2 regions of the Azospirillum ramasamyi genome follow, and region 1 is predicted to be linked to the other one. Evidence: riboswitches for the same ligand, from Rfam matches in the RefSeq annotation. Region 1 holds a riboswitch; the other holds the start of a gene.

Region 1 (14,177 bases):
GACCGCCGCAACCGGAGCTTCGGCGGGGGCTTCTGGGGCGGAGGGACCGTGCCAGCCGTCATAGCTGCCGAAGCGCGGGACGGGGGCTGGATCCTCGTGGGGCAGGGGCGTGCCGGCCAGGGTGGAGGCGCAGGCCAGCAGTTGGGCCATGTTGGCGGGGCCGCCCTCGGTGAAATAGCGCCAGAGGCGGTCGGCCGCTTCGGGGGCGACGGTGCCGTAGGCGGTCAGGTTCGGGTCGGGCTGGGCCTCTCCCGACAGGACGGCCAGCGGGATGCCGCGCTCGCGGCAGAGGGCGGACAGGCGATCGAGGCCGTAGCGCCAATAGCCGCTGCCGCCGAGCAGGCGCAGGACCACCAGCTTCGCCTGAGCGACGATGGTGTCGACGTAGAGATCGACCGACAGGGGATGGCCGAGCCGGTTGAGGTTGGCGAGGCGAAGGCTGGGCAGCCGCTCGCGCCCGGCCCGCCAGGCGCTGGCGAGCGCGGTCAGGTCGCTGTCGGAAAAAGACAGCATGACGAGGTCGGCGGGCGTCTGTCCCAGGTCTTCCGCCTGGGGGCCGGCGTCCAGTTCGTCCTGGCGGGCGGCGAGCAGGTGCATGGGTGTCCGCGGATACGTTCAAGGAGTGGGGACACTTTCCCCCACCCTGACCCTCCCCCGCTGAGCAGGGGAGGGAACCTAAGCGCTTGTTTGGAAAAGCATCACCAATCTCCCTCCCCCGCCCGGCGGGGGAGGGTCGGGGTGGGGGCTATACGCGGCGATCAGTTACCCGACAACCGCCCCGGTCACGGCGTCCCGGTCCAGCCCGCTCTCGCCGATCACCACCAGACGGCTGCGGCGCTCCTCGCCGGGCTTCCACAGGCGGTCGTAATGGGTCTGGATGCGGGTGCCGACGCCCTGGACCAGCAGGCGCATCGGCTTGCCGGGCACGTCGATGAAGCCCTTCAGGCGCAGCACGCCATGCAGGCCGGCGACCTTCTCCAGGGTCATCGCCAGAGCGGCGGGATCGGGCTGCGGCGGCAGTTCCACCACGAAGCTGGTGAAGTCGTCGTGGTCGTGGCCCTCTTCCTCGTCATGGTGGCTGGGACGGCTGGCGAGGTCGTCCTCCACCGCCGCTCCGACGCCCAGCAGCACCAGCGGATCGACGGCCCCCTGGGAGGCGCGGACCAGCTTGGCGTCGCGGCCGACCGTATGCGAGAGGGCGCCGCGGATCAGATCCTCGACGCGGGCGAGGTCGACGGCGTCGACCAGATCGGTCTTGTTGACGACGATCAGGTCGGCGCAGAGCAGCTGGTCCTCGAACACCTCTTCGATCGGCGTTTCGTGGTCGACGGTTCCGGCGGCGCCGCGCTGGGCCTCCAGCGCCGCGGGATCGGGGGCGAAGCGGCCCTCGGCGGCGGCGGCGGCATCCACCACGGCGATGACGCCGTCCACGGTGACGCGGGTCTTGATCGCCGGCCAATGGAAGGCCTGGACCAGCGGTTTCGGCAGGGCCAGGCCGCTGGTTTCGATCACGATATGCTCGGGCGGCTCCGGCCGGGCCAGCAGCTTTTCGATGGCCGGGACGAAATCGTCGGCGACGGTGCAGCACAGGCAGCCGTTCGCCAGCTCGATCACGTCGTCCTCGGTGCAGGTCGGGTTGCCGCAGGCGCGCAGGATGTCGCCGTCGATGCCGACATCGCCGAACTCGTTGATGATCAGCGCCAGCCGGCGGCCTTCGGCCTGTTCCAGCAGGCTGCGGATCAGCGTGGTCTTGCCGGCGCCGAGGAAGCCGGTGATGACGGTCGCCGGCACCTTGCCGACGGCTGTCTTGGGTTGGGCGGACATGTGACGTGGCTCCTTAACGCGCGCCGGGCTGGGGCCGCAGGGCTGGGCGGGAATCGGTCTCGCCGACCAGTCCGCTCATCAGCCAGCCGCAGGCCGCGCCCAGGATCGCCCAGAACAGGGCGGAAGCGCCCAGCGCGGCGGTGACGAAATGGGCGGCGAGTTCCGGCGGGACGGCGCCCTCGGCGCTTTCGGGGTGGGGGGCGCCGACCAGATGGGGCAGGGCGGCGGCAAGGACGGCGGCGGTGATGACGAAGCGGTTGCGGGAGAAGGCGAGCGCCGCCATGCCGACGCCGGCCCCGCTCGCCGCGGCCAGCCACCAGAGCTGGCGCAGCTCCAGATCGGCGCCGGCCATGCCCGGCAGTTCAGGCGGCAGGCCGAAGGAGGGCGCCAGCGACATGGCGACGAAACCGCCTGCCCCCCACACCAGCCCGCGCCGCGCATCGACAGGCCGACCGGCCAGCAGCATCGCGGCCGACAGCAGCAGCGCATAGGCCACGCCGGTCAGCAGGTTGGAGACGATGGTCAGGCCCATGCGCTGCACCGCCTCGCCCAGCGTGGCGGGCACGCCTTCGCCGACCTCGCGGACGGGGCCATGCTGGTGAGATTCCGTGGCAGCACCGGCGGGGGCGGAAGGCGGAGTCACCACCTCGTATTTCTCGGCTTCGAGGATCAGCGGGACGGTCGTCGCCTGCTGAACGACGGAAGCGGCCGTGCCGGAAAGCACGCCCGCGACCAAAGCGGCTGTGAACAGCCGCCGGATCAGATCCATGACCCCGGCTTTAGTGGCAGGGGAACGCGAAGGAATGGCGGGCGTCGTGGGCCGCGTCGTGGATCTGCTGCGGCTGGGCGAAGCCGACGCCGTACAGCAGGAAGCTGCCCAGCAGGATCGCGGCGAAGGCGGCGGTCGCGGTCTGGGCGGCGCTGCGGGTCGCGGAACCGGCGGCAGTGTGGAGGAAACGGGTGGCCATGGAACGATTCCTTGCTGTCCCGCCACACCCGGCGGGGTTGGGAGCCTATCGTGTCCGGCGGCAGGTTTCCTGGCTCGCGGGTCGTCGCGTCGCCGTCCGCCTTCCCGGCGCGAAGGCCAGTGGCATGATGGATGGAACGCTCGTCGCACACAGTTGCGGGGGCAGCCACGGCATTGGACCCCGTGCAAGGGAGATCCGCACCGCATTCCCTATTATCCCCACCGTCCGTCAGGACGGGCGGGGCACCGTCGGACGGTCACCATCGCAGTGCAATGGCGGTTTGGCAAGGCCGCATTATGGCGTCTACCACACGTATGATCTTGCACGCCGACAATTTGGATGGTGTCATGTTTTGCGGACAGAGTGTCCGCGATTCCGACACTTTCCGGTGCCAGGCTCCAGAGCGGAGGGAGAGGAGGCGGAGGCGAACCCGCGGAGATTCAACGGGTCCGGCAGTCCGGGCGAAGCGACCCCTTTCATGGCACGCTTCGTGCGTACGACAATCGGTGAAACGTCCCGCCGCATGGCGGCCCCCCGGGCTGGGAGCCCGGACATAAGCCCCGGGCACAAGCCCGGAATAAGGACGAACGGGAGGAGAATTCGCGACCGATGAACGCCGCACCGAACGACGACATCATCCTGGAAGCGCGCAATCTGACGAAGGAGTTCAAGGGTTTCGTGGCGGTGAAGGAGGTGAACCTGCAAGTGAAGCGGGGCACCATCCATGCGCTGATCGGCCCGAACGGCGCCGGCAAGAGCACGGTGTTCAACCTTCTGACCAAGTTCCTGACACCCACGCGCGGCCAGATCCTCTACAAGGGCAAGGACATCACCCGCACCAAGCCGGCCGACATCGCGCTGATGGGGATGGTCCGCTCCTTCCAGATCTCGGCCGTCTTCCCGCATCTGAGCGTGCTGGAGAATGTCCGCGTGGCGCTGCAGCGGCCGCTCGGCACCAGCTTCCATTTCTGGAAGTCCGAAGCGACGCTCTACGAGCTGCACGACCGGGCGCTGGAACTGATCGAGGCGGTGAACCTCACCCCCTGGGCCAACCATTTGGCGGCCGAGCTGCCCTACGGCCGCAAGCGCGCCCTGGAGATCGCCACCACGCTGGCGCTCGACCCGGAGGTGATGCTGCTGGACGAACCGCTGGCCGGCATGGGCCATGAGGACATCGAGGGCACCGCGGCGCTGATCAAGCGCGTCGCCGCCGACCGCACCGTTCTGATGGTTGAGCACAACCTGTCGGTCGTCGCCCATCTGTCGGACACCATCACCGTCCTGCGCCGCGGCGAGATCCTGGCGGAGGGGCCGTACGAGGTCGTCTCCAAGAACCCGCAGGTGATGGAAGCATATATGGGGACCGGACATGCCTGACGGTATGCAGACGAAGACCGCCCACACCGGCACGGCGATGCTGGAGATCGCCGACCTGCACGGCTTCTACGGCGAAAGCCACGTGCTGCACGGCGTCAACCTGGAAGTGCGGCAGGGCGAGGTGGTGACGCTGCTGGGCCGCAACGGCGCCGGCAAGACCTCCACCATGCGCGCCATCATGGGGATCATGGGCAAGCGCACCGGCTCCATCCGCTTCCAGGGGCAGCAGCTGATCGGCATGGCCCAGCACAAGATCCCCCGCCTCGGCATCGGCTATGTGCCGGAGGAGCGCGGCATCTTCTCCAGCCTCAGCGTCGACGAGAACCTCACGCTGCCGCCGGTGGTGAAGGAGGGCGGGATGACGATCCCGCAGATCTACGACCTGTTCCCCAACCTGAAGGGCCGCGGCACCACCCAGGGCACGCGGCTGTCGGGCGGCGAGCAGCAGATGCTGGCGATCGCCCGCATCCTGCGCACCGGCGCCACCATGATCCTGCTGGACGAGCCGACCGAGGGCCTCGCCCCGGTCATCATCGAACAGATCGGCGTGGCGGTGCGGGCGCTGAAGGCGCGCGGCTTCACCATCGTGCTGGTGGAACAGAACTTCCGCTTCGCCTCCACCATCGCCGACCGCCATTACGTGATGGAGGAAGGCCATGTGGTCGACATGATCCCCAACGACCAGCTGAACGCCAACATGGACAAGCTCCACACCTATCTCGGCGTGTAGCCCGTCCGGCCTTCCGGCCGTTCCCGGCGCCATTCCCGGCGCCGACGCCGTCCCGCCCCGGTCATGGGCGAGGCGGCTGACGTCCGGAGCTTTGCACGAACACGGATCCGGCTTCCCGCGACGGGGACCGCTCCACAATAAAACCAACAGGGAGAGACCTTTCGATGCGTACGCTTCTTCTCGCCGGCACCGCCTTGCTGACGCTGGCCGGGACCGCGATTCCGGCCGCCGCCCAGGTGTCGGACAACGTCATCCGCATCGGCGTGATGAACGACCGTTCCGGCATCTATGCCGATCTGGCCGGTGAAGGGTCCGCAATCGCCGCGCGGATGGCGGCCGAGGAGTTCGGCAACAAGGTCGCCGGCGCCCCTGTCGAGATCATCGTCGCCGACCACCAGAACAAGGCCGACATCGCCGCGTCGAAGGCGCGCGAGTGGGTGGACACCGGCGGCGTCGACGTGATCGCCGACGTGCCGAACTCCGCCGCCGCGCTGGCGGTGCAGGGCATCACCAAGGACAAGAAGCGCATCTTCCTGATGTCCGGCCCGGGCGCGACGGTGCTGAGCGGCGCGCAGTGCAGCCCCTACGGCTTCCAGTGGACCTACGACAACTACGCCATGGCCGCCGGCACCGGCCGCGCCCTGTACGAGCAGGGCAAGAAGAACTGGTACTTCGTGACCGCCGACTACGCCTTCGGCCAGTCGCTGGAGGAAGAGACCTCCAAGATGGTGAAGTCGCTGGGCGGCAAGGTCGGCGGCGCGGTCCGCCATCCGCTCGGCACCTCCGACTTCTCGTCCTTCCTGCTGCAGGCGCAGGGCTCGGGGGCCGACGTGATCGGTCTGGCGAATGCCGGCGGCGACACCGTCAACGCGGTCAAGCAGGCGGCCGAGTTCGGCATCACCCAGTCGGGCCAGAGCCTGGCCGGCCTGCTGATGTTCATCACCGACGTGAACGCGCTGGGCCTGGAATCGGCGCAGGGCCTGATGCTGACCACCGGCTTCTATTGGGACATGGACGACCAGACCCGCGAGTGGTCGAAGAAGTTCGAGGCCAAGGCCGGCAAGAAGCCGACCATGGTGCAGGCCGGCGTCTACTCGGCGGTGAAGCATTACCTGAAGGCGGTCGAGGCGGCGAAGACCGACGACGCCGACAAGGTGACCGCCAAGATGCGCGAGATGCCGGTCGAGGACATGTTCGCCCGGAATGGCAAGATCGCCGCCAACGGCCGCATGTTCCACGACATGTATCTGGTCCAGGTCAAGACCCCGGCCGAGTCGAAGGCGCCCTGGGATTTTTACAAGGTCGTGAAGACCATCCCGGCCGAGACCGCCTTCCTGGACCCGAAGCAGAGCGGCTGCGCGCTGGTCAAGTAACGGGCGAGGGGGCGCCTGTCGCCCCCTCCCCGACCCTCCCCTGTTTTCAGCCGGCCATGGTCCGCTGAAAGCGGGGGAGGGGACTGGTGATGACGCGGCAGGCGGACCGCAGGTCCGCTGAGAGCGAGGGAGGACAGGTGGGGGCATTCGAAGCCGGAAAATCCCACCCAGAAGAACAACAACCACGAACCGGGAGAGACGCGGATATGTTCAGCCTGCTGGGAGTTCCGCCCCAAGTTCTGTTCGGTCAGCTTCTGCTCGGCCTGATCAATGGTTCCTTCTATGCGCTGCTCAGCCTCGGGCTGGCGGTGATCTTCGGCATGTTGAACGTCATCAACTTCGCCCATGGCGCGCTCTACATGGTCGGCGCCTTCGTGGCGTGGCTGTTGCTGACCTATCTCGGGCTCGGCTACTGGTGGGCGCTTGTGCTGGCGCCGGTGGCGGTCGGGCTGCTCGGCATCGCGCTGGAAAAGACGCTGCTGTCGCGGCTCTACAAGCTCGACCATCTCTACGGCCTGCTGCTGACCTTCGGCCTCGCGCTGATCCTGGAGGGGGCGTTCCGCCACCAGTACGGCGTGTCGGGCCAGCCCTATCCGATCCCGTCGGCTCTCCAGGGCGGGCAGAATCTGGGCTTCATGTTCCTGCCCAACTACCGCGCCTGGGTCGTCGTCGCCTCGCTCACCGTCTGTTTCGGCACCTGGTACGCCATCGAGCGGACGAAGCTGGGCGCCTATCTGCGCGCGGCGACGGAGAACCCGACGCTGGTGCAGGCCTTCGGCATCAACGTGCCGGTGATGGTGTCGCTGACCTACGGCTTCGGCGTGGCGCTGGCCGGGCTGGCCGGCGTGCTGGCCGCGCCGATCTATCAGGTGTCGCCGCTGATGGGCACCAACCTCATCATCATCGTCTTCGCCGTCGTGGTGATCGGCGGCATGGGATCGATCCTGGGCGCCATCGTCACCGGGCTCGGGCTGGGGCTGCTGGAGGGGCTGACCAAGGTCTTCTACCCCGAAGCCTCCAACATCGTCGTGTTCGTCGTGATGGCGATCGTTCTTCTCATCAAGCCCGCGGGCCTCTTCGGACGGGAGCGCTGATCCATGACCGTCGCCAGCAACTCCACCACCATCGGCGCGCGGGGCTCCTCCCGCAGCACCGGCACCGTCCTGGTCACCGTCCTCCTGCTGGCGGTCGCCGTCGCGGCCCCCTTCGTGCTGTATCCCGTCTTCCTGATGAAGGTGCTGTGCTTCGCGCTGTTCGCCTGCGCCTTCAACCTGCTGATCGGCTATGCCGGCCTGCTCAGCTTCGGCCATGCCGCCTTCTTCGGCGGGGCGGCCTACATCTCCGCCCATACGGTGAAGGTGTGGGGCTGGCCGCCGGAGTTCGGCCTGCTCGCCGCCACCGCGGTCGCCGGCGCGATGGGGCTGGTCTTCGGCGCGATCGCCATCCGCCGGCAGGGCATCTATTTCGCCATGATCACGCTGGCGCTGAGCCAGATGATCTTCTTCCTGGCGCTGCAGCTGCCCTTCACCCATGGCGAGGACGGCATCCAGGGCGTACCGCGCGGCGTGCTGTTCGGGATCTTCGACCTCAACCAGCCGCTGACCATGTACTACACCGTGCTGGCGATCTTCCTCATCGGCTTCGCCATCATCTGGCGCACGGTCCATTCGCCCTTCGGCCAGGTTCTGAAGGCGATCCGCGAGAACGAGCCGCGCGCCGTCTCGCTCGGCTACCGCACCGACCGCTACAAGCTGGTCGCCTTCGTGCTGTCCGCCTCGCTGGCGGGCCTCGCCGGCGCAACCAAGGCCATCGTCTTCCAGCTCGCCAGCCTGACCGACGTGACGTGGCAGATGTCGGGCGAGGTGGTGCTGATGACGCTGCTGGGCGGCATGGGCACGCTGCTGGGGCCGGTGGTCGGCGCCGGGCTGGTGGTGACTCTGGGCAACTATCTGGCGGCGACCAGCCTGCCGGTGCCGGTGGTCATCGGCTGCATCTTCGTCGTCTGCGTCCTGGTCTTCCGCCGCGGCATCGTCGGCGAACTGATGCACCGCCTGCCGAAGCGGGGGCACTGAGCCCGCGATCCATTTCCGCGAACTCCCCAGGGGGGACCGGAAGGTCCCCTTCTTTTTTCCGGCCCTCCTACCCGCATGAGTTGCAAGCCGTGAAAAAGAGAAGAGGTATGGCGGAAGTTGTAGAGAGCAGGTCCGGGTTGTCTTTTTAAAAACCGTCCCGGTTTGCGGTGCCGTCAAGCTCTGATCTGATGAACGGGTGCGGATCGACCCCGCGCACCCGCCCGATCCTGTGCGCCTTCCCTTTAATCCGACGGATGGGCTACTATGTTGACCTCTGATATTGTTGGCAAATTGCGTTGCAATGCAGCAGGTACCAAAGCTGGCATCGCAAGGGGCCTCGACACCGGGACGACGAAGATCGGTCCCGTTTGGGAGGGTGACGTGGGCGACACCGTCGATTTCGAAGCGTTGCGCCAAAGGGCGGTACACTCCCTGTTCGAACACCTGGAATCCATGTGCGTCGGTGCCGTCGCGGTTGACCACAATGGCCGCATCGCCTGGATGGACGAGAAGTACAAGGCGCTGCTGGGCGTTCCCGGCGACCCGCGCGGCCGGCAGGTGGAGGACGTCATCCCCAACAGCCAGCTGCGCCGGGTGATCGACAGCGGCCAGCCCCAGCCGCTGGACATCATGGAGTTCGACGACCGGTCCTTCGTGGTGACGCGGATGCCGCTGTTCGGCACCGACGGGTCGATCATCGGCGCCATCGGCTTCGTGCTGTTCGACCGCGCCGAGTATCTGCGCCCGCTGGTCCGCAAATTCGAGAAGATGCAGGAGGAGCTGACCCGCACCCAGCAGGAGCTGGCGCATGAGCGCCGGGCCAAATACTCCTTCTCGCAATTCCTGGGCGCCAGCGAATCGATCCGCGAGATCAAGCGGCTGGGCCGCCGCGCCGCCCAGATGGACAGCACCGTCCTGCTGCTGGGCGAGACCGGAACCGGCAAGGAACTGCTGGCCCAGGCCATCCATTCCGCCAGCCCGCGGGCCGCCAAGCCCTTCGTCGGCGTCAATGTCGCCGCCATCCCGGAAACCCTGCTGGAGGCGGAGTTCTTCGGCGTCGCTCCCGGCGCCTATACCGGGGCCGACCGCCGCCACCGCGAGGGCAAGTTCCAGCTGGCCAACGGCGGCACCCTGTTCCTGGACGAGATCGGCGACATGCCGCTGCCGGTGCAGGCCAAGCTGCTGCGCGTTCTGCAGGAGCGGGAGATCGAGCCGCTGGGATCCAACAAGGTGGTGCGGGTCGATGTCCGCATCATCGCCGCCACCAGCCGCGACCTGCACGCCCTGGTGCGCGAGAAGCAGTTCCGTGCCGACCTCTATTACCGGCTGAACGTGGTGCCGATCACCCTGCCGCCGCTGCGCGACCGGCCGGAGGACATCGAGAGCATCGCCGACCGCATCCTGGAACAGCTGGCGATCCAGCAGGGCACGCCGCCGCGCGAGCTTCTGGAATCGGCGGTGCAGGTGCTGCGCGACTATGACTGGCCCGGCAACGTGCGCGAGCTTTACAACACGCTGGAGCGGGTGGTGGCGCTGACCGACGCGCCGATCCTGACCGCGCCGCATATCCGCAGCGTGCTGCCTGGGATGCAGCATCCGGCTGGCGCCTCGGTCCTGCCGCTGGCGGCGGGCGCGCGGCCGTTGCAGGAGGTGCTGCACGCCGCCGAACGCCACGCCATCGCCGCTGCGCTGGAAGAGGCCAACGGCGTCAAGGCGCGGGCCGCGAAGTTGCTGGGCATTTCGCGCGCGTCGCTGTACGAACGCATGGTGACGCTGGGGCTTGGGGCGACGCAGTAGGCTTCGACACCCGTCGCCAAGCGTAAATTCCGCACAGCGGAACATAGTTTCATTGACGTGCCCTGCGGCCGTTGGCAGGATCGTCCCGTGACGTGTTGCGGGAGGATTTGGTCATGCGCAGGCGCGAAGAGGCTTTGGTCGCCGACGATCTGGCGGACGACGAGAAGGATCCGCGCTTCGTCACCGCGCTGGCCCGCGGGCTGGAACTGCTGCGCGCCTTCCGCCGCAACGAAGCGATGCTGGGCAACCTGGAACTGGCGCAGCGCACCGGCCTGCCCAAGCCGACTGTGTCGCGGCTGACCTACACGCTGGCGAAGCTGGGCTATCTCGCCTACGACCAGAACACCGGCAAATACCGGCTCGGCACCTCGGTGCTGGCGCTGGGCTACGCCTGCCTGTCGGGCATGGGCATCCGGCAGGTCGCCCGGCCGCTGATGCAGGAGCTGGCCGACCAGACCGGGCTTGCCGTGGCGCTGGGCGGGCGCGACCGGCTGAGCATGATCTATCTGGAATGCTGCAAGGCGACCGTGCCGGTCACCCTGTCGCTCGACGTCGGCTCCCACATCAAGCTGTCGACCACCAGCATGGGCCGCGCCTATCTGGCCGCCTTGCCGGAGGAGGAGCGGGCGCCCCTGATGGCGAAACTGGAGGAGCATGAGGGCGAGCGCTGGCCCGAGATCCGCGACGGCATCCAGCAGGCCATCGAGGATTACCGGACGCGCGGCTATTGCCGCTCCATCGGCGCCTGGAAGTCGGAGGTGCATGCCGTCGGCGTCCCCTTCGTGCCGCGCGACGGATCGCAGGTGCTGGTCTTCAACTGCGGCGGGCCGGCCTTCATGGTCGATCTGAAGGCGCTGGAGGAGGAGTTCGCGCCGCGGCTGGTGGCGATGGTCGGGCGGATCGATGCGACGCTGTTCAATGGGTGAATGAAGAGGCGGGGGAGGCCCGTCGCATTCGGATCGGGCGGAGCCGCTTGCCGCCCCGAACGCCCCTCTCCCCTCAGGAGAGAGGGGCTGATGGTCAAGTGCGACGGGGCTGACCGTCACCCCACCTCGACCATCAGCGTGGTCGGGTATCCGGCGTCCTTCATGCGGGCGATCAGCGCGTCGACATGGGTCTGGTTGCGGGTTTCCAGGACCACGTCGACCTCCGCCATCTTCACCGGCACATTGTGGAACAGGCGCTGGTGGTGGACCTCGACGATGTTGGCGCCGGCCTCGCCCAGCAGGCGGGTGACGCGGGCCAGCGCGCCGGGGGCGTCGGTGATGCCGATGCGCAGGCGGACGATGCGGCCCTCATAGACCAGCCCGCGCATCAGCACCTGGGCCATGATGCGGGAGTCGATGTTGCCGCCGGACAGCACGATGCCGACCTTGCGGCCGCGGTAGCGCCCGGGATCCTCCAGCACGGCGGCCAGCGCGGCAGCACCGGCCCCCTCGGCGACCTGCTTCTGCACGGTGGCGAGGCGGTAGACCGCTTCCTCAAGCCGCGCCTCGCCCACCTCCACCACGTCGTCGACCAGGGCGCGGATGATCGGCAGGGTCAGGGCGCCGGGGGCCTTCACCGCGATGCCCTCCGCCACCGTGGCGCCGCCGCAGGTGATCGGCTGTCCGGCCAGCGCCTGCCGTACGGCGGGATAAAGGCTGCACTGGACGCCGACGATCTCCAGATCCGGGCGCAGCGCCTTGGCCGCCGTCGCCATGCCGGCGATCAGCCCGCCGCCGCCGATGGGAACCACCAGCATGTCGAGATCCGGCACGTCCTCCAGCAGTTCCAGCGCCGCGGTTCCCTGGCCGGCGGCGACCAGCGGGTCGTCATAGGGATGGACGAAGGTCAGGCCGTCGCGCGCGGCCAGATCCTGGGCGAAGGCGGCGGCCTCGCTCAGCGTCTCGCCATGCAGTTCGACGGTGGCGCCCAGATTCTCGGTGCGCTCCACCTTGGTGAAGGGGGTGAAGCCGGGCATGACGATGGTGGAGCGGATGCCGAGCCGCGTGGCGTGGCAGGCCACCGCCTGGGCATGGTTGCCGGCGGACATGGCGATGACGCCGGCCCGGCGCTCCGCCTCGCCCAGCGACAGGAGCTTGTTCAGCGCGCCGCGCTCCTTGAAGGAGGAGGTGGCGTGCAGGTTTTCCAGCTTCAGGTGCAGCCGGCATCCCGCCATGTCCCCCAGGCGGGGCGCCGGAACCGTGGGCGTCCGGGGCAGATGCCCCGCGATGCGCGCCGCGGCGGCGCGCACGTCCTCCAGAGTGATTGTCATCGATTGCTTGTCCCGGTGTTGCGTGGTGTGAGTGTCAGCACCTCCGCCCCTGCCGAGATCAGCGTGCCACGGTCGCCGGCCAGACGCAACGCGCCGCCGTCGCGCCACATCTCCACCAGATCGCCCCAATGGCGGGACCAGATGTTGCCGGACTGGCCGGTGGCGATCACGAAGCGGGAGTTGTCCAGGTCGGCCAGATCATAGACCGCGCGGAACCCGGACCCGTGGACATGGCGGAACGGGTTGGCGGAATCGCGGATGGTGGTCGAACCGCGGTTGACGGTGAAGTAATCGCCGTCGGTTTCCACCGACAGGTCGGCCTTCCCGCCGATCAGCGGCAGGCGGCTCAGCATCCGGTGGGCCAGCGCCGCCTTGTGGCCGTCGCCCCAGCGCCAGTTCTTCGGGTTGGAGCCGTGGCGCTCGGCCAGCGCCGCCACCGCGCTTTCCAGCGACCGGCCGATCATGTCGGCGCAGCTTTCCGTCTGCGGGGTGGTGACGTCGTCGCACCACTCCGGCCGGTCATGGATGACGCGGCGCAGCGCCTCCGGCCGCAGATCCCAGTAGGAGGCGAAATCGGTGCCGAGTTCGTCGGCGAAGACCGCCCGCACCAGCTCCCGCAGCCACATGGTGAAGATCAGCGGCTCCGGCCGTTCGCGGTCCATCCGCCCGTCCCAGCCGCGCAACAGCGCCGCGGCGTCGCCGGCGCGGCCGGGGGGCGTCGGGTATTTCAGCAGCTCCGGCAGGAAATCGCGGGCGGGCAGCGAGACGATGTCCATCTGCTGGCGCGCCACGTCCTCGACGGAATGGCTGCCGTCGCCCAGCATCTCGACGATGCGCCTGGCGCGCGAGGGATCCGGCCAGTCGGTGGCGAGGATATAGGGATAGTCGTGCCCGACCACCGCGTTGTTGGCATTGACGAACTGGCCCGACGGCGGGTTCACCGCCTGCGGCAGCGCGTAGTAGGGCAGGAAGCCGGTCCAGTCATACTCGCCGGTCCAGCCGGGAACCGGCACGCGCCCGTCGCCCTTGCGGCGGATCGGCACCCGGCCGGGGGTGATGAAGCCGACCTCTCCGGTCACGTCGGCATAGACGACGTTCTGCTGGGGGGCGACATGCAGCCGCAACGCCTCGCGCGCCGCCTCCGCCGTCTCCGCATGGTTCAGGCGGTACAGCGCCTCGGCGCTGGTGTCGTCGTCGGACAGGCCGGGGAAGGACAGCGCCAGCACCGGGCCGGGCGCTGTCCCGCCGGCCGGCGGGGCGTCCAGGTCGGAGATGACGGGGCCGTGGCGCGTGCTGCGCACGGTCAGCGTCTGCGACGCCTCGCCGGCGACGGCGATGGTCTCGGCCCGCGTCTCGAAGGGTTCGCTGCCGTCGGGGGTCAGGTAGCGGGACGGATCCTGCGGGTCGGGCTTCTCGACGAACAGATCCTGGGTGTCGCTGTGGGTGGTGGTGAAGCCCCAGGCGACCTTGCCGTTGTGGCCGAGGATGGTCAGCGGCACGCCCGGCACGGTGGCCCCGGCGCTGGTGAAGTCCGGCGTCACGATGCGGGCGAGATACCAGAGGATCGGCGCCTCCAGCCCCAGATGCGGGTCGTTGGCGAGGATCGGCTTGCCGGTGGTGGTGCGCGCGCCGGTCAGCACCCATTCGTTGGACGCGGTGTCGAAGCCCATCCGCGGCAGGGCCGCCAGGGTCCGGCGCACCATGTCGCCCATGTCCAGATCGCGCAGCTCGCCGGCCAGCGTGGTGGGCGATCCTGGCGCGTCGGAGGGGAACAGGTCG
Region 2 (14,177 bases), on a different replicon from region 1:
GTCGGCCCCGTAGCCCAGCGTTACCCGGTCGGACAGCTTGGCGATCGCCGCGTAGTCGAGGCGGGTCTTGTGGCCGTCATAGGTGTCGCCCCTGGTTCCCTCGCCCCAATACTGCCGGGTGATGGCGGTGTTGGCGACGCCGAAGCTGTGAACCAGCCTGCCGCCCAGGCTGTCGAGCGATCCGCCCAGGCGCAGGAACCGTTCGGTCTCGTCGCGCGACCAGTCGTTGTCGCCGTCGGCGGGATCGTAGGTCAGGGTCTTGCGCTGGTATCGCGCCGTCGCATCCAGGCGCAGTTCGTCGGTCGCCTGGACACCGATCCGGCCGGCCGCCGCCCATTGCCGGAACGGGTCGTTCTCCTGTCCGCCGCGCCACCGGCTGAAATCCGAATAGCCGTCGGACCAGGTTCCGGAAAGCGAGGCGCGGAAATCCACCCTCTCCCGTGCCCCGGACAGCGACGCGTTCGCCCGCTTGGTGTCGAAGCTGCCGTATTCGGCGCCGACCTGTCCGCCGAGCGGGCCGGCCGGCCGGCGGGTGACGATGTTGACCACGCCGCCGCCGGCATCCGGCCCGAAGCGGCCCGGCTGCGGGCCGCGCAGAACCTCGATGCGCTCGATGTCGGCCATGTCCATTTCGCCGGCCGCATAATGCGACTGCGACTGGCTGGTGTCGCTCATCTCGACGCCGTCGATGAAGATGCGGGTGTGGCGCGGCCCAAGCCCGCGCAGCCGCAAGGTCTGGGCACCGCCCGGCGCCTGCCGGCCCGACAGGGTGACGCCGGGAACCAGCCCCAGCGCGTCGTCGAGACGGCGGATCTGCTGGCGCGCGATCTCTTCGGCGCCGATCACGCTCGAGGCGGTGGTCGCCTGCTCCTGCGGTACCGACACCTCCTTCGGCGCGGTCACCTGCAGGGGAGCGAGTTTGAGTTCCTCCGCCGACGCGACGGTCGGTGCGGCGGTCGACACGACGGCGGCTCCGGCCGCAACCCCGAGACCGGCCAAAACGAACCGATAGCAAGAATGCCTGGTGGAACGGCTTGTCTGCATGCTCTGCCACGTCCTGATACAGGCATGGAGGCGCGTTCGCACAAGCGGTGCGGCCGCAAAGCCGCCCGTCCGGGGACGCACATCCATGCCGGCCCCGGAGACCGGAGCCGTTGAACGGGCGTTGCCGAATGGACGCCGCGACGCGGGGGCCCGCGCCTGGAGAACCATTCACCTGCGGCGAATTTCACGGAGGATGAATCATCCCGGAATCCGGCCGCGGCAACGCCAATGGACGCGTCACCACGACGGGTTTCCGCACCTCCGACACACCCCGATCGAAGGCAGAGTGACGCTGTCGGAGGCAGGTCTCCTGGCTTGCGGGTCGTCATCCGGCACCGCCTTCCCGATCGGGGTCCATGGACCTCCGGTCAGTGGCTCGTTGGCGCCGACTCGCCGCTCACAGTTGCGGGGACAGCCACGGCTTGCATCAGGCGTGGGCGCCTGTCGCTTCCGTCGTTCCCTTTTAATCTCCCGGCTTGCGCCTGGAAGAACCGCCGACAATGCTTGTGGTAATAAAGGCGGGCGGCGGGCCTGTCAACCACCGGAACCGTTCGAGGTATGCGGACCGGTGGGTTTGACCAATGGCGGAGCGGCACCGTCCTGCCCAGCCGGCCGTTCGACCGGTTCCGCAGCCGTGGAACCGTCAGACGGCGATCTGAGCCGCTCCCCGCCTTCGGGACAGGTTCACATCGACTGATGAACGGTGGTGGATGACGGCTGACGCCGCGCGGCGCGGAGCACGCCGGTGAGCGCGAGACTCACCACGGCCAATGCGACGAAGACGGCGTAACCGCGGGCATAGCCGATGCTCCCCAGCCATTCGACCATACCGCCGAGCAGCGGCGGAACCACGAAGCCGCCCAGCGCCCCCAGGCCGCCCACCCAGCCCGACGCGCCGCCGACGGCGTCGGGCACATAGAGCGGCACCATGCGGAACACGGCCGCATTGGTGACCCCCATGCCGGCCGCGATCAGGAACTCGCCGATGACGGCGGCGGTAAAGCCGGTGGAGAGCGTCATGATCGCCGCCCCGATGAGAAGCACGGCCAGGGCCATGATCGCGACGGCTTCGCCGCCGAACCTGTCGGACCAGCTTCCCCCCGGCACCCGGATCAATGAGGAGAACAGGGAGAAACCGGCGGTCAGGCCGATGGCGGTCCAGTAGGAGGCCGCATGGAAGCTCTGCCAATAGGTCGGCAGCCAGGCGGTCAGCGCCAGGAATCCTCCGAAGCTGGTGAAATAGAGCATGACGAGCGCCCAGGTCCGCCATTGCCGGGCCGCGCCCATCAGCGTCGCCACGGCGCTCGTCTGCGGAAAGAACTCCTGGCCCAGCCTGGCCGCCTCGCGGTTCGCCTCCGCCCGTGGAAGGCCCTGGCTCTGCAGCTGGAACGACCAGGCGTTCTGCCCGAGAATGTAGTAGAGGACGATGCCGCAGATGACGATCGTCAGCGAGATCAGGTAGGCGGCCCACAGCCCCCACAAGCCGATGATCAGCGGCAGGACGATGGAAACAAGACCGGGCGACGTGTTGCCGAGCCCGCCATAGACGCCGAGCGCCCATCCCTGGCTGCGCTTGGGGAACCAGTAGGACACCTGGCTGATGCCCACCGAGAAGGTGGCGATGCCGCAGCCGCCGAGCGCGCCGAACAGCAGCAGCAGCGGATAGGCGGACTGGCCCAGCCTGTCGGGATAGAGGGTCAGCAGCATCCAATAGAGACCGCCGATTCCCACCACCGACAACAGAAGCAGCAGCAGGAGCGGCAGCTTGCCGCCGGTGGTGTCGACCCAGGCGCCGAACGGAATGCGCAGCAGCGATCCGGTCAGCATCGGGATCGCGACCAGGAAGCCCACCTGGGTCGGCGAGAGCTGCATGACCTGGACGAAGTTCTGCGCCGTCGGTCCGAACAGGGCAACGGCGCCAAAACCGATGAAAAAGCCGATCGTCGCTCCGGTCAGCGCCATGTTGGGGCTGCCGCGCAGCTTGATCGCCCGGTTGGTTGGGTTCTGATGCGCCACTCTCGTTCCTCCACATCGATGGACAGTCGCCCACACCCGAAACTCCGGACCGGAGCGCGGCCCCGATCCGATGCCGGGCGGCGCGCGGCAGCCTACCCGCCGCAGCCCTTTCCGCCGCAGCCGCCCCCCGCCGCCGGCTTGCGGCCGGGCTGCGGTCCCGAGGACGGAAGGCCGCCGGTGCAGGATGATCCCGCCGGCCAGGCCGAGGGGCGCGGCGGAGCGTTTTCGCCCTCGAACAGATCGAAGCCATCGATGCGGGCGCTCGCGGCGAGCGATGCGATGTATCCCTGCACCCCCTGCCGCCAGCTCGCCTCCTGCAGGAATTCGGCGATGCGCGCCTTCACGGCGTCGAAGGGCGGCACCTCGCCTGTCTTGCCGGCGAGAACCCGCAGGATGTGCATGCCGTAACGGCTCTCGACCACCTCGGGGAAGACCTCGCCCGGCCGCAGTGCCGCAAGGCTGGCTTCGAATTCCGGCACCGTGCTGCCGCGCTTGATCCAGCCGAGATCGCCGCCCTGCGTTTTCGACGGGCAATCGGAAAACCGCTGCGCCAGACCGGTCAGGCTGTCGGGATCGGCCAGCACGTCGCCGAGCAGCGCCTGCGCCCTCCCCCTCGCCTCCTGTCTCTGCCGCTCATCATGCGGATCGGCCGCGAGCAGGAGGTGCTGGACACGCCAGACATCCGGTGCGCGCAGCCGCTCGCCGTTGCGCCCATACCAGCGCCGCAACTCGTCCTCGGTCGGTTCGGGAATGTTCAACGCCTCGTCGAGGAGGCGCCGGATCGCCGCCTCGTCGGCATCCTCCCCCGGTTCCGGGTCGTCGCCGCCGATGCTCCGGGCCTCGGCCTCGGACAGCAGAAGCTGGCGGATGATCAGCGCGCGCACCGCATTCTCCCACGCGGCCGTCGGCGCCGGGGCATCCTGAAGCTGGACCTCCAGGGAGATCAGATCCTCGTGGATCACCACGCCGTTGACCGCGATTGCCGGCCGTCCGCTTTGGGGCTCGCCTCCTTGCACGATCAAACGCCCTCCTTGGCGATGTTCGCGTTGCGGCGCACGATCTGCCAGGCCGGGCGGGCGATGAACCAGATGGGCGCCGACCAGACATGCACCATGCGGGTGAACGGCACGAGCAGGAACAGTGTCATGCCGGCGACGAGGTGCAGCTTGTAGATCCAGGGAACGTCCTGAACCAGCGCCGCCGAGCCCGGCTGGAACGTCATGATGTTCCGGCACCATTCGGACAGCACGAGCATGTAGGTGCCGTCGCTGTTGGCGACCGAGACCGGGATGCCGACGATGCCGAGCCAGAGCTGGAAATAGATGAAGAAGAGAATGAACATGTCGGTCGGCTTGCTGGTGCGCCGGACCCGAAGGTTGAACACCCGCCTGACGATCAGCCCCAGCCCGCCGATGGCGCCGAGCAGGGCGAATATCCCGCCGAAGACGATCGCCATCCATTGGTGCTCCTTGACCGAGAGCCCGAGCGCATGCTGCCAGCTCGGCGGCGTCAGCAGGCCGACGAAATGGCCGACGAAGAGGCCGAGGATGCCGATGTGGAATAGGTTGCTCGCCCACACCAGCTGATGCCGGTTCAGGAACTGGCTCGACTGGCTGCGCCAGCTGAACTGGCTGCGGTCGAACCGCGCCCAGCTTCCCAGGAAGAAGGCGATCATGCAGAGATAGGGAAAAAACCCGAACAGGAACTGGTTCAGCCAATCCACGGCATGTCCTCCTCGATTCGTGTCTGTGACCCCGTCCTTCAGCACTTGTCCGTGGCGCGGGCGGGAGGCAGGTCGCGGTTGAATTCCCGGACGAGGGCGGCGGCCTTGGAACAGGGGCTGTCGGCCGCCGCCGGCTCCATGAAGTTGACGGGCGCCTCTTCGTACTGCGCGTCGAGCGCCTCCGGCGTGTCAGCCGGTTCCGGTTCGGAAAGGCGCGCCTCGATGGTCTCGCGGTCGGCCTGCCGTCCTCCCAGCGTTTCGACCGCACGGAAAACGGCGGCGTAGGGGCTGCCGCGCTTCTCCAGCCGCTCCGCCAGAAGGGCGACGACCTCGGCGATCTCGCCGATCAGAGCCCGGGCTTCCGCCTCCCCGTGAAGCGAGGCGAATTCAAGGAACACCGGGATGTAGTCGGGCAGTTCGTCGCCCGTCAGTTCCAGCCCCATGCGGTTGTAATCCGCGACGAGGTCGGCCATCGCCTGCCCGCGTTCGCGCGAATCGCCGTGGACATGCCCGAAAAGATAGAGGGACAGCGACGGGTTGCGGTCGAACAGGGCGATGTAGGTGCTTTGCGCCTCAAGCAGATCGGTCGAGGCCAGGCCGTCGCAGAAGGCGGCGACGCCGTTGCGGTCGCGGTCCGGCAATCCCGACGCCCGCAGGACGGCGGCGATCTCCGGCAACGCTTCGATCAGGGCCGGGCCCGGATAGAGCAGCAGCCCGGCCAACGCTTTCGCAGCAAGCATGGCTCATTTCCTGTTCAGCGGGAACCGCTCGCCCCGTGTCTTGCGCGTGTCCTGGCCCCACAGCATGAACCGGCTGTTGCCCTCCGATGTCATCTGGCTGAAATGGAAGCCGGCGATGCCGCGCTGGTCGTAGGCGCTCTCGGCGATCTCCTTGTGGGCGGTCGGGATGACGAAGCGGTCTTCGTAGTTGGCGATGGCCATGATGCGATACATGTCCTCCGCCTGCCGCTCGCTGAGGCCGACCTCATCGAGCGGCGCGGTATCCCGGACCTCCTCGACGTTACGCCGGCGCATGTAGGCCCGCAGCGCCAGCAGCTTGCGCAAGGCGGTGCGGACCGGCTCCTCCCGGCCGGCTGTCAGCAGGTTGGCGAGGTAGCGCACGGGGATGCGAAGGCTGGCGACGTCGGGGATGCCCTCCACGGTGGCCAGCGCCCCGGCGTCCGCCGCCTCCTGGATCGGCGACAGCGGCGGGATGTACCAGACCATCGGCACCGTCCGGTATTCCGGGTGAAGGGGGAACGCCACCTTCCAGTCGCAGGCCATCTTGTAGACCGGCGACCGCTGCGCCGCCTCGATCCAGCTGTGCGGCACGCCGTCCGCCTTCGCCTGCTCGATCACGGCGGGGTCATGGGGATCGAGGAAGATGTCGAGTTGGGCCTGATAGCAGTCCTGGACGTCGGGCTGCGAGGCCACTTCGAGAATGCGGTCGGCATCGTAGAGCATGACGCCTAGGTAGCGGATGCGGCCGACGCAGGTTTCCGAGCACACTGTCGGCAACCCGGCCTCGATGCGCGGATAGCAGAAGATGCACTTCTCCGATTTGCCGGTGTGCCAGTTGTAATAGACCTTCTTGTAGGGGCAGCCGGTGACGCACATGCGCCAGCCGCGGCATTTCTCCTGGTCGACCAGGACGATGCCGTCCTCCTCGCGCTTGTAGATCGCGCCGGACGGACAGGCGGCGAGGCAGGTCGGGTTCAGGCAATGCTCGCAAAGGCGCGGCAGGAACATCAGGAAGCTGTTTTCGAACTCCCCATAGATCGCCTTCTCGACGTCCTTGAAATTATAGTCGTGGGAGCGCTTGGCGAATTCGGTGCCGAGGGATTCCTCCCAGTTCGGCCCCCAGGTAACCGTCTCGATGCGCTCGCCGGTGACGATCGAAACCGGCCGGGCGGTCGGCGCCGCCTCGGCTTCGTCCACGCCGTGGATGTAGGAATATTCGAAGTCGAAGGGTTCGTAATAGTCGTCGATCTCCGGAAGCTCGGGATTGGCGAAGATTTTGGAGAGGATGCGCCAGCGTCCGCCGGTCTTCGGCCGAAGCGCGCCGCCGCGCCCCAGCACCCAGCCGCCGCGCCATCGCTCCTGGTTCTCCCAATCCTTGGGGTATCCGATGCCGGGCTTGCTCTCGACATTGTTCCACCATGCGTATTCGATGCCCTGGCGCGTGGTCCAGACCTGCTTGCAGGTCACCGAGCAGGTGTGGCACCCGATACATTTGTCGAGGTTCAGCACCTTGCCGATCTGCGCGCGTATTTTCATTATTGTCCGCTCCCTTTCGCCGCCGTGGCGTCTTCGGTGACCATCACCGGCCGCTTCTCCTCAAGGGGGCGGTCGCGCCAGTCCACCGTCTTCATCTTGCGCAGGATGATGAATTCATCGCGGTTGGAGCCGACCGTGCCGTAATAGTTGAAGCCCCAGGATAGCTGCGCGTAACCGCCGATCATGTGGGTCGGCTTCATCACGATGCGCGTCACCGAATTGTGGATGCCGCCGCGGTTCTGCGTGACTTCGCTGCCGGGTACGTTCGCGGTGCGCTCCGCCGCGTGGTACATGAAGGCGGCGCCGCGCGGGATGCGCTGGGAAACGACCGCGCGGGCGACCAGGGCGCCGTTGCGGTTGAATGCCTCGATCCAGTCGTTGTCCTCGATCCCCGCAGCAGCCGCATCCTTTTCGCTGATCCACACGATCGGGCCGCCGCGCGCCAGCGTCAGCATGATGAGGTTTTCGGTGTAGGTGCTGTGGATGCCCCATTTCTGATGCGGCGTCAGGAAGTTGAGGACAAGCGGCGGGTTGCCGTTGTCATGTGTCCGCGCCAGATCCTGCGAGGCGGACCGGGTGTCGATCGGTGGGCGGTAGGTGGCGAACTGCTCGCCGAAATCGCGCATCCACGGGTGATCCTGATACACCTCCAAGCGGCCGGTCAGGGTGCGCCAGGGGATCAACTCGTTCACGTTGGTCCAGCCGGCGTTGTAGCAAATCTCGTGGCTCTCGATTCCCGACCAGACCGGCGAGGTCAAAATCGGGCGCGGCTGGGCGGCAAGGTCGCGGAACTCGATCTTCTCGTCGGCGCGCCGGGCGATGAGATGGGTGTGGTCGCGGCCGGTCACCTTCGACAGGGCCTGCCAAGCCTTCAGCGCGACATGGCCGTTGGTTTCCGGGGCCAGGGACAGCACGGTTTCGATCGCGTCGAGGTCGCTGACCATGCGCGGCCGTTCGCTGTCCTCGCGCTCCGGCGGGTTGACCCGGCGCAGGCGCTCGACCTCCTCCTTGGTGTCCCAGACCAGCCCCTTGGCGCCGTTGCCGCGCTCCTCCAGAAGCGGGCCGACACTGACGAATCGGTCGTAGATCGCGGTGTAGTCGCGCATCACCCTGGTGATGGCCGGCATGCTGCGGCCCGGTACGCCCTCGGCCTCCCCGCGACGCCAGTCGGTGCCGCCGTAGGGCTGGGCAAGCTCCGTCGGCGTATCCTTCAGGCAGGGAGTCAGCACGACATCCTCCTCGATGCCGAGCTGGCCCGGAGCGAAGCGCTGAACCGTCTTGGCGATGTCGCGGAAGATCGCCCAGTCCGTGCGCGAGCCCCAGACCGGATCCACCGCGGCCTGGAGCGGATGGATGAAGGGGTGCATGTCGGAGGTGTTGAGGTCGGCCTTCTCGTACCAGCTCGCCGTCGGCAGCACGACGTCGCTGAACAGCGTGGTCGTGTTCATGCGGAAGTCGATGGTCACCAGCAGGTCGAGCTTGCCCTCCGGCGCGGTTTCGTGGCGAACGACCTCCACCGGCCGCTGGTCGCTTTCCTCGTTGAGGACGTTGTTGCGCGCACCCAGCAGGTGCTTCAGGAAATATTCGTGCCCCTTGCCGCTCGCGCCGAGCAGGTTGGAGCGCCACACGAACAGGTTGCGTGGCCAGTTCTCCGGCGCGTCCGGGTCCTCGCAGGCCATGCGCAGCCCCCCGCTGTTGAGCGCGCGTGCGACATAGGCCGCCGTGTCCTCGCCCTTGTTGCGGGCCTCCCGCGCGACGGCCAGGGGATTCGCCATCAGCTGCGGCGCGCTCGGCAGCCAGCCCATGCGCTCCGCCCGCACGTTGCAGTCGATGATGGTGCCGGGCCAGCGCGCCGGATCGGCCAGCGGCGAGATCTGCTCGGACAGCTCCATCCGCTCGTAGCGCCACTGGTCGGTGTGGGCGTAGAAGAAGCTGGTCGAGTTCATCTGCCGCGGCGGCCGCCCCCAGTCCAAGGCGAAGGCGACCGGGAGCCAGCCGGCCTGCGGGCGCAGCTTCTCCTGCCCGACGTAATGTGCCCAGCCGCCCCCGGAGCGGCCGATGCACCCGCACAGGATCAGCATCGTCATCACCGCCCGGTACGACATGTCCATATTGTACCAGTGGTTGAGACCCGCCCCGATGATCACCATCGAGCGTCCGTTCGTCGCCTCGGCGTTGGCGGCGAAGCCGCGGGCGACGGCGATGCAGCGGTCGCGCGGCACCCCGGTGATCGCCTCCTGCCAGGCGGGCGTGAAGGGCGCATCGTCGTCGTAGCTTCCGATCCCCTTGCCATCCGCTCCGCGCGCGACGCCGTAGTTGCCGAGCATCAGGTCGAAGACGGTCGCGACCTTCACGGCGCGCCCGTCCTTCAGGGTCACCGAGCGCGCCGGAACGTCGCGGTTCTGCACCGGCGCGTGCCGGCTCAGGCCGAACTGCCCGGTGGTGCCGAAATAGGGAAAGGCGACGGAGACGGTCCCTTCGCCGAGCAAGCTCAGCCGTGGCGCGATCCCGCGTCCGTTGCCGTCCTTCGGGTCGAGATTCCACTTGCCCTGTTCGTTCCAGCGGAATCCCGCAGTTCCCTGCGGCGCGGCGATCTCGCCCGTCGCCTCGTCGATCACCACCGGTTTCCAGTCCGGGTTGTTCGACTGGCCGAGCCCGTCCGGGAAATCGGCGGCCCGGAGCATCCGGCCCGGCGTCAGCCCTTTCGGACCCTCCTCCAGAATCACCAGGAACGGCAGGTCCGAATAGCGGCGGACATAGTCCTGGAAATACGGGACCTGCCGCTCGACGAAGAATTCCCGCAGGATCACGTGGCCCATCGCCAGGGCCAAGGCGGCGTCGGTTCCCTGTATGGGATGGAGCCAGAGATCGGCGAAGCGGGCGACCTCCATGAAGTCCGGGGCGATGACCACGCTTTTCGCGCCGCGGTACCGCGCCTCGGTATAGAAATGGGCATCCGGCGTGCGCGTCAACGAGACGTTCGAGCCCCAGAGCAGCAGATATCCGGCGTTGTACCAGTCGGCCGATTCCGGCACGTCGGTCTGTTCGCCGAAGGTCTGCGGCGAGGACGGCGGCAGATCGCAGTACCAGTCGTAGAAGGACATGCACACGCCGCCGAGCAGGCTGAGATAGCGCGTCCCCGCGGCGTAGCTGATCATCGACATCGCCGGAATGGGGGAGAAGCCGACGACGCGGTCGGGCCCCCACCGCTTGACGGTGTGGATGTTGGCCGCGGCGATCAGTTCGTTGATCTCGTCCCATTCGACGCGCACGAAACCGCCGAGCCCGCGCACCCGCTGATAATGTTGCCGTTTGGCCGGGTCGTCCTGGATCGAGGCCCATGCTTCGACCGGATCCATCGTCTTGCGCGCATCGCGCCACAGGGCGATGAGACGGCTGCGCACCAGCGGGTATTTGATGCGGTTGCTGCTGTAGAGATACCACGAGTAACTCGCCCCGCGTGGACAGCCGCGCGGTTCGTGGTTCGGCAGATCGGGGCGGGTGCGGGGATAATCCGTCTGCTGAATTTCCCAGGTGACCAGCCCGCTCTTGACGTAGATCTTCCAGGAGCAGCTCCCGGTGCAATTCACGCCATGGGTCGACCGGACGATCTTGTCGCTCTGCCACCGCGAACGGTAATTGTCCTCCCAAGCTCTGTTCTCGTCAGTGACGACGCCAAGGCCGTCCGAGAATTTTTCTTTGTATTTGCGAAAAAACAGCAGTCGGTCGATGAACTGACTCATGGTTCCCCCAGTCGGATCATACAGACGAGCAGTTTAGGCGAGCGCAAGAGGCTCCATGGTCGGCGGAAAGCGGCGGTAGATCATTTTTTGATGATCAGCAATCCACTATAGACTTGAGGCATTCCCATTCAAGTTCATTCGTGTGAATGAAACACGAGATTCGCGGAGATTTTGGTGTAACATACCCAATATTTTCCTGCGACCATTGCTAAATAGACTATCATAAATCCGCATAAACCTTTTCGCTTCTCTGAATTTTGTTCAGCGTGCATAAGGATAAAATTTACCGTTGTCGCGGGGATGCTTGGTAACCGGTGTGAGGCGGTCTCCGCTTCCCGGACAGTCGGCCAAGCTTGGTTCGATCTTGCCTCCTTCGGGCTTACGTTCCCGTTCCTTGGCCATCTCGAAGACCTCCAGCTGCAGTTTAATCAGGTGAAGTTCAATTTTTCTCAGTTTAGTGTCTAATCGAACGGGGCCGCGCTCCAATTTCCACAACAGAGAAATGAGGTGTTCATTTCTGATTCGCAGATTTCGTTTCGTAAAGTCCTCACCTTTGCCATAGGTAACCCGCAGGATTTTTGACCATCTACTGCCATGCTGGCGCAACACAATGCGACTTGCGATGTTTGGCGTTGGGGAGCACCGCGCTGCCACGCGGCAATAGCCGGGCATTGTCCGATCGCCCGGCACTTCGGTCAGGAGCGATACAGCATGCCCGACGACCAGAATCGCAAGGGTGCCGTCAAAAATCCGGCACAGGATTCCGACAGCGCCGCCGGGTACCGTGAGCAAGGACCGTCGGACGCCCGGTCGGGGGCCGCCGAAAAGCCCGGCTTCATCCGACGTCATGCGCGAGCGATCGGTATCGGGCTGGTGGCCGCGGTCCTGTTGACGGTAGGCGGCTATTTCTACTGGCAAACCAACATCTACCCCTTCGAATCCACGAACGACGCTTTCGTCGCTTCGCGCCCGTTCCCCGTGGCGGCAAGGGTGACCGGCTATGTGGTGGAGGTGGCGGTCGACGGCAACCAGCGTGTGAACACGGGCGACCTGCTGTTTCGCATCGATGCGCGCGACTATCAGGCGGCGGTGGAACAGACGCAGGCGGAGATCGACTCCGCCACTTCGGCCATCGGCAGCTATGATGCGCAGATTGCCGCCCAGCGCGCCCAGACCGAACAGGCCAAGGCGGAAGTGGCGCAGGCCGAGGCCGCGGTCGGTTTCGCGAAGGAGAATGCGGAACGCTACGGCGATCTGGAGGCCCGTGGCGTCGGAACGGTTCAGCAGGCGCAGCAATCGGCCGCCACCCTTCGTGAGGAGCAGGCAAGGCTGAACAGCGCCAACGCCGCGGTGATCGCCGCCGAACGGCAGGTTGCGGCGCTGCAGGCCCAGCGGACCAGTGCGGTCGCCGATCTGGCGCGGGCGAAGGCGCAGATGATCCAGGCCCAGTTGAACCTGAGCTATACCAATGTCACGGCGGCGCAGCCGGGCTGGGTGGTGCAGATCAGCGGTGCCGTCGGCGAATTCGCGCAGGCCGGCCAGAGCTTGGCGATGTTCGTGCCCGACGACATCTGGGTAACCGCGAATTTCAAGGAAACGGCGATCAACGACCTGCGGCCGGGCCAGCCTGTGGACATCCTCGTCGACGCCTACCCCAACCATAAGATCACAGGTCATGTGAACAGCGTGCAGCCCGGTTCCGGCACAGCGTTCTCCCTGCTGCCGCCGCAGAACGCCACCGGCAATTACGTCAAGGTGGTCCAGCGGGTGCCGGTGAAGATCGTCGTCGACAAATGGCCGGAAGACATCATCATCGGCCCCGGCCTGTCGGTGGTCCCGACGGTGAGGGTGCGATGAGCGCGGCAACCGCCGACGCCGTTCCGGTGGGAGATGAGGGATTCGATCCGGCACGGAGTGCTGCGGGCGGGCGGAACCCATGGCTGATCGCCGTTGTGGTGTCCATCGCCACCTTCATGGAGGTGCTGGACAGCACCATCGCCAATGTGGCGTTGCGCTATATCGCCGGCTCGATGGGGACCAGCTACGACGATGCGTCCTGGGTGGTCACCTCCTATCTAGTGGCCAACGCCATCGTGCTGACGGTCAGCAGCTTCATCTCCAAACGCTATGGCCGCAAACCCTTCTATCTGGTTTGCCTGGGAGTGTTCACCCTCAGCTCGATTGCCTGCGGCTTCGCGTGGGACATGGATTCGCTGCTGTTCTTCCGGGTGCTGCAGGGCTTCGCCGGCGGCGGCATGGTGCCGATCTCCCAATCGATCCTCGCCGACAGCTTTCCACCATCCAAGCGCGGTCAAGCTTTTGCCATCTTCGGCATCGCGGTGGTCGTGGCACCGGTGGTGGGGCCGGTGGTGGGCGGCTGGCTGTCGGACAATCTGTCCTGGCACTGGTGTTTCCTGATCAACGGACCGGTCGGTGTCGTGGCCTTCATCCTGGTCGGCCTGCTGGTGCAGGAACCGCAGGCGGCCGTCGAGGAGCACGAAAGGCTGAAACGGCAGGGTGTGCGGATGGACGTCGTGGGCTTCCTTCTGGTGGCGACCTTTCTCGGTTCGCTGCAGGTGGTGCTGGCCCGTGGGCAAACCCTCAACTGGTTCGCCTCCGAGTTCATCGTGATCTTTACCGTGATCTGCGTCGTCTCCTTCTTCCTGATGATCCCGTGGGAGATGACGCGCGAAAACCCGATTCTCGACTTGCGGATGGTCGTGACGCGGCAGTTCGGATCCTGTTTCGTGGTGATGCTGGCGATCGGCGCCATCCTGATCGCGACGACCCAGTTCCTGCCTGAACTGGTTCAGCAATTCTACGGCTACACCGCCTTGTTGGCCGGTCTGACCATGTCGCCGGGCGGTGTGGTGACCTTTGTGTCGATGCTGGTCGTCGGACGGCTGACCAACAGCGTCCAGCCGAAGTACCTGATCGCCGCCGGAGCCGCAATCGTGGCGTTCTCGATGTGGGATCTGACGCGGCTGAATCCGGATTCCACCTTCTGGTACTTCGCCTGGTCGCGCATCTATATCGGCATCGGCCTGCCGCTGATCTTCCTCCCGATTACCGCGGCGTCCTATTACGGCATCCCGCCGGACAAGACCGACCAGGCGTCCGCCCTGATCAACGTGGCGCGGAACATTGGCGGCTCGATCGGGGTGTCGATCTCGCAGAATGTTCTGGCTGTCCGCGAGCAGTTCCACCACAGCCGGCTGGTCGAAAACATCATCCCGTCCAATCCGGCCTATCAGGAGACGCTGGACATGATGAGCCGTTATTTTTCCGATGCCGGCGGCGGGGCGGTGGCCGCAAAGGAGCGGGCCATCGCCTTCATCGGAGAGCAGTTGCAGGCACAGGCGGGATACATGGCCT

Evidence for each region. Region 1 has a riboswitch for cobalamin ahead of DM194_RS24395 (CbtB domain-containing protein). Riboswitches for the same ligand answer to the same signal wherever they lie in the genome.
Region 2: another riboswitch for cobalamin. It lies ahead of DM194_RS21705 (TonB-dependent receptor plug domain-containing protein); the one in region 1 lies ahead of DM194_RS24395 (CbtB domain-containing protein).

The regions. Positions count from the first base shown of each region.
Region 1 is NZ_CP029833.1:471,310-485,486, forward strand. Features, by position in the region: gene cobN (cobaltochelatase subunit CobN) at 1-597, opposite strand, end outside; gene cobW (cobalamin biosynthesis protein CobW) at 763-1,824, opposite strand; gene DM194_RS24390 (CbtA family protein) at 1,838-2,593, opposite strand; gene DM194_RS24395 (CbtB domain-containing protein) at 2,604-2,792, opposite strand; cobalamin riboswitch at 2,835-3,057, opposite strand; gene DM194_RS24400 (ABC transporter ATP-binding protein) at 3,402-4,169, shown strand; gene DM194_RS24405 (ABC transporter ATP-binding protein) at 4,162-4,899, shown strand; gene DM194_RS24410 (ABC transporter substrate-binding protein) at 5,064-6,272, shown strand; gene DM194_RS24415 (branched-chain amino acid ABC transporter permease) at 6,479-7,366, shown strand; gene DM194_RS24420 (branched-chain amino acid ABC transporter permease) at 7,370-8,344, shown strand; gene DM194_RS24425 (sigma-54 interaction domain-containing protein) at 8,726-10,141, shown strand; gene DM194_RS24430 (IclR family transcriptional regulator) at 10,255-11,067, shown strand; gene DM194_RS24435 (threonine ammonia-lyase) at 11,184-12,398, opposite strand; gene DM194_RS24440 (penicillin acylase family protein) at 12,395-14,177, opposite strand, start outside.
Region 2 is NZ_CP029832.1:504,150-518,326, reverse strand. Features, by position in the region: gene DM194_RS21705 (TonB-dependent receptor plug domain-containing protein) at 1-963, opposite strand, end outside; cobalamin riboswitch at 1,328-1,555, opposite strand; gene DM194_RS21700 (MFS transporter) at 1,729-3,006, opposite strand; gene DM194_RS21695 (peptidylprolyl isomerase) at 3,153-4,076, opposite strand; gene narI (respiratory nitrate reductase subunit gamma) at 4,079-4,783, opposite strand; gene narJ (nitrate reductase molybdenum cofactor assembly chaperone) at 4,822-5,523, opposite strand; gene narH (nitrate reductase subunit beta) at 5,527-7,059, opposite strand; gene DM194_RS21675 (nitrate reductase subunit alpha) at 7,059-10,802, opposite strand; gene DM194_RS28790 (hypothetical protein) at 11,064-11,651, opposite strand; gene DM194_RS21670 (HlyD family secretion protein) at 11,676-12,659, shown strand; gene DM194_RS21665 (DHA2 family efflux MFS transporter permease subunit) at 12,656-14,177, shown strand, end outside.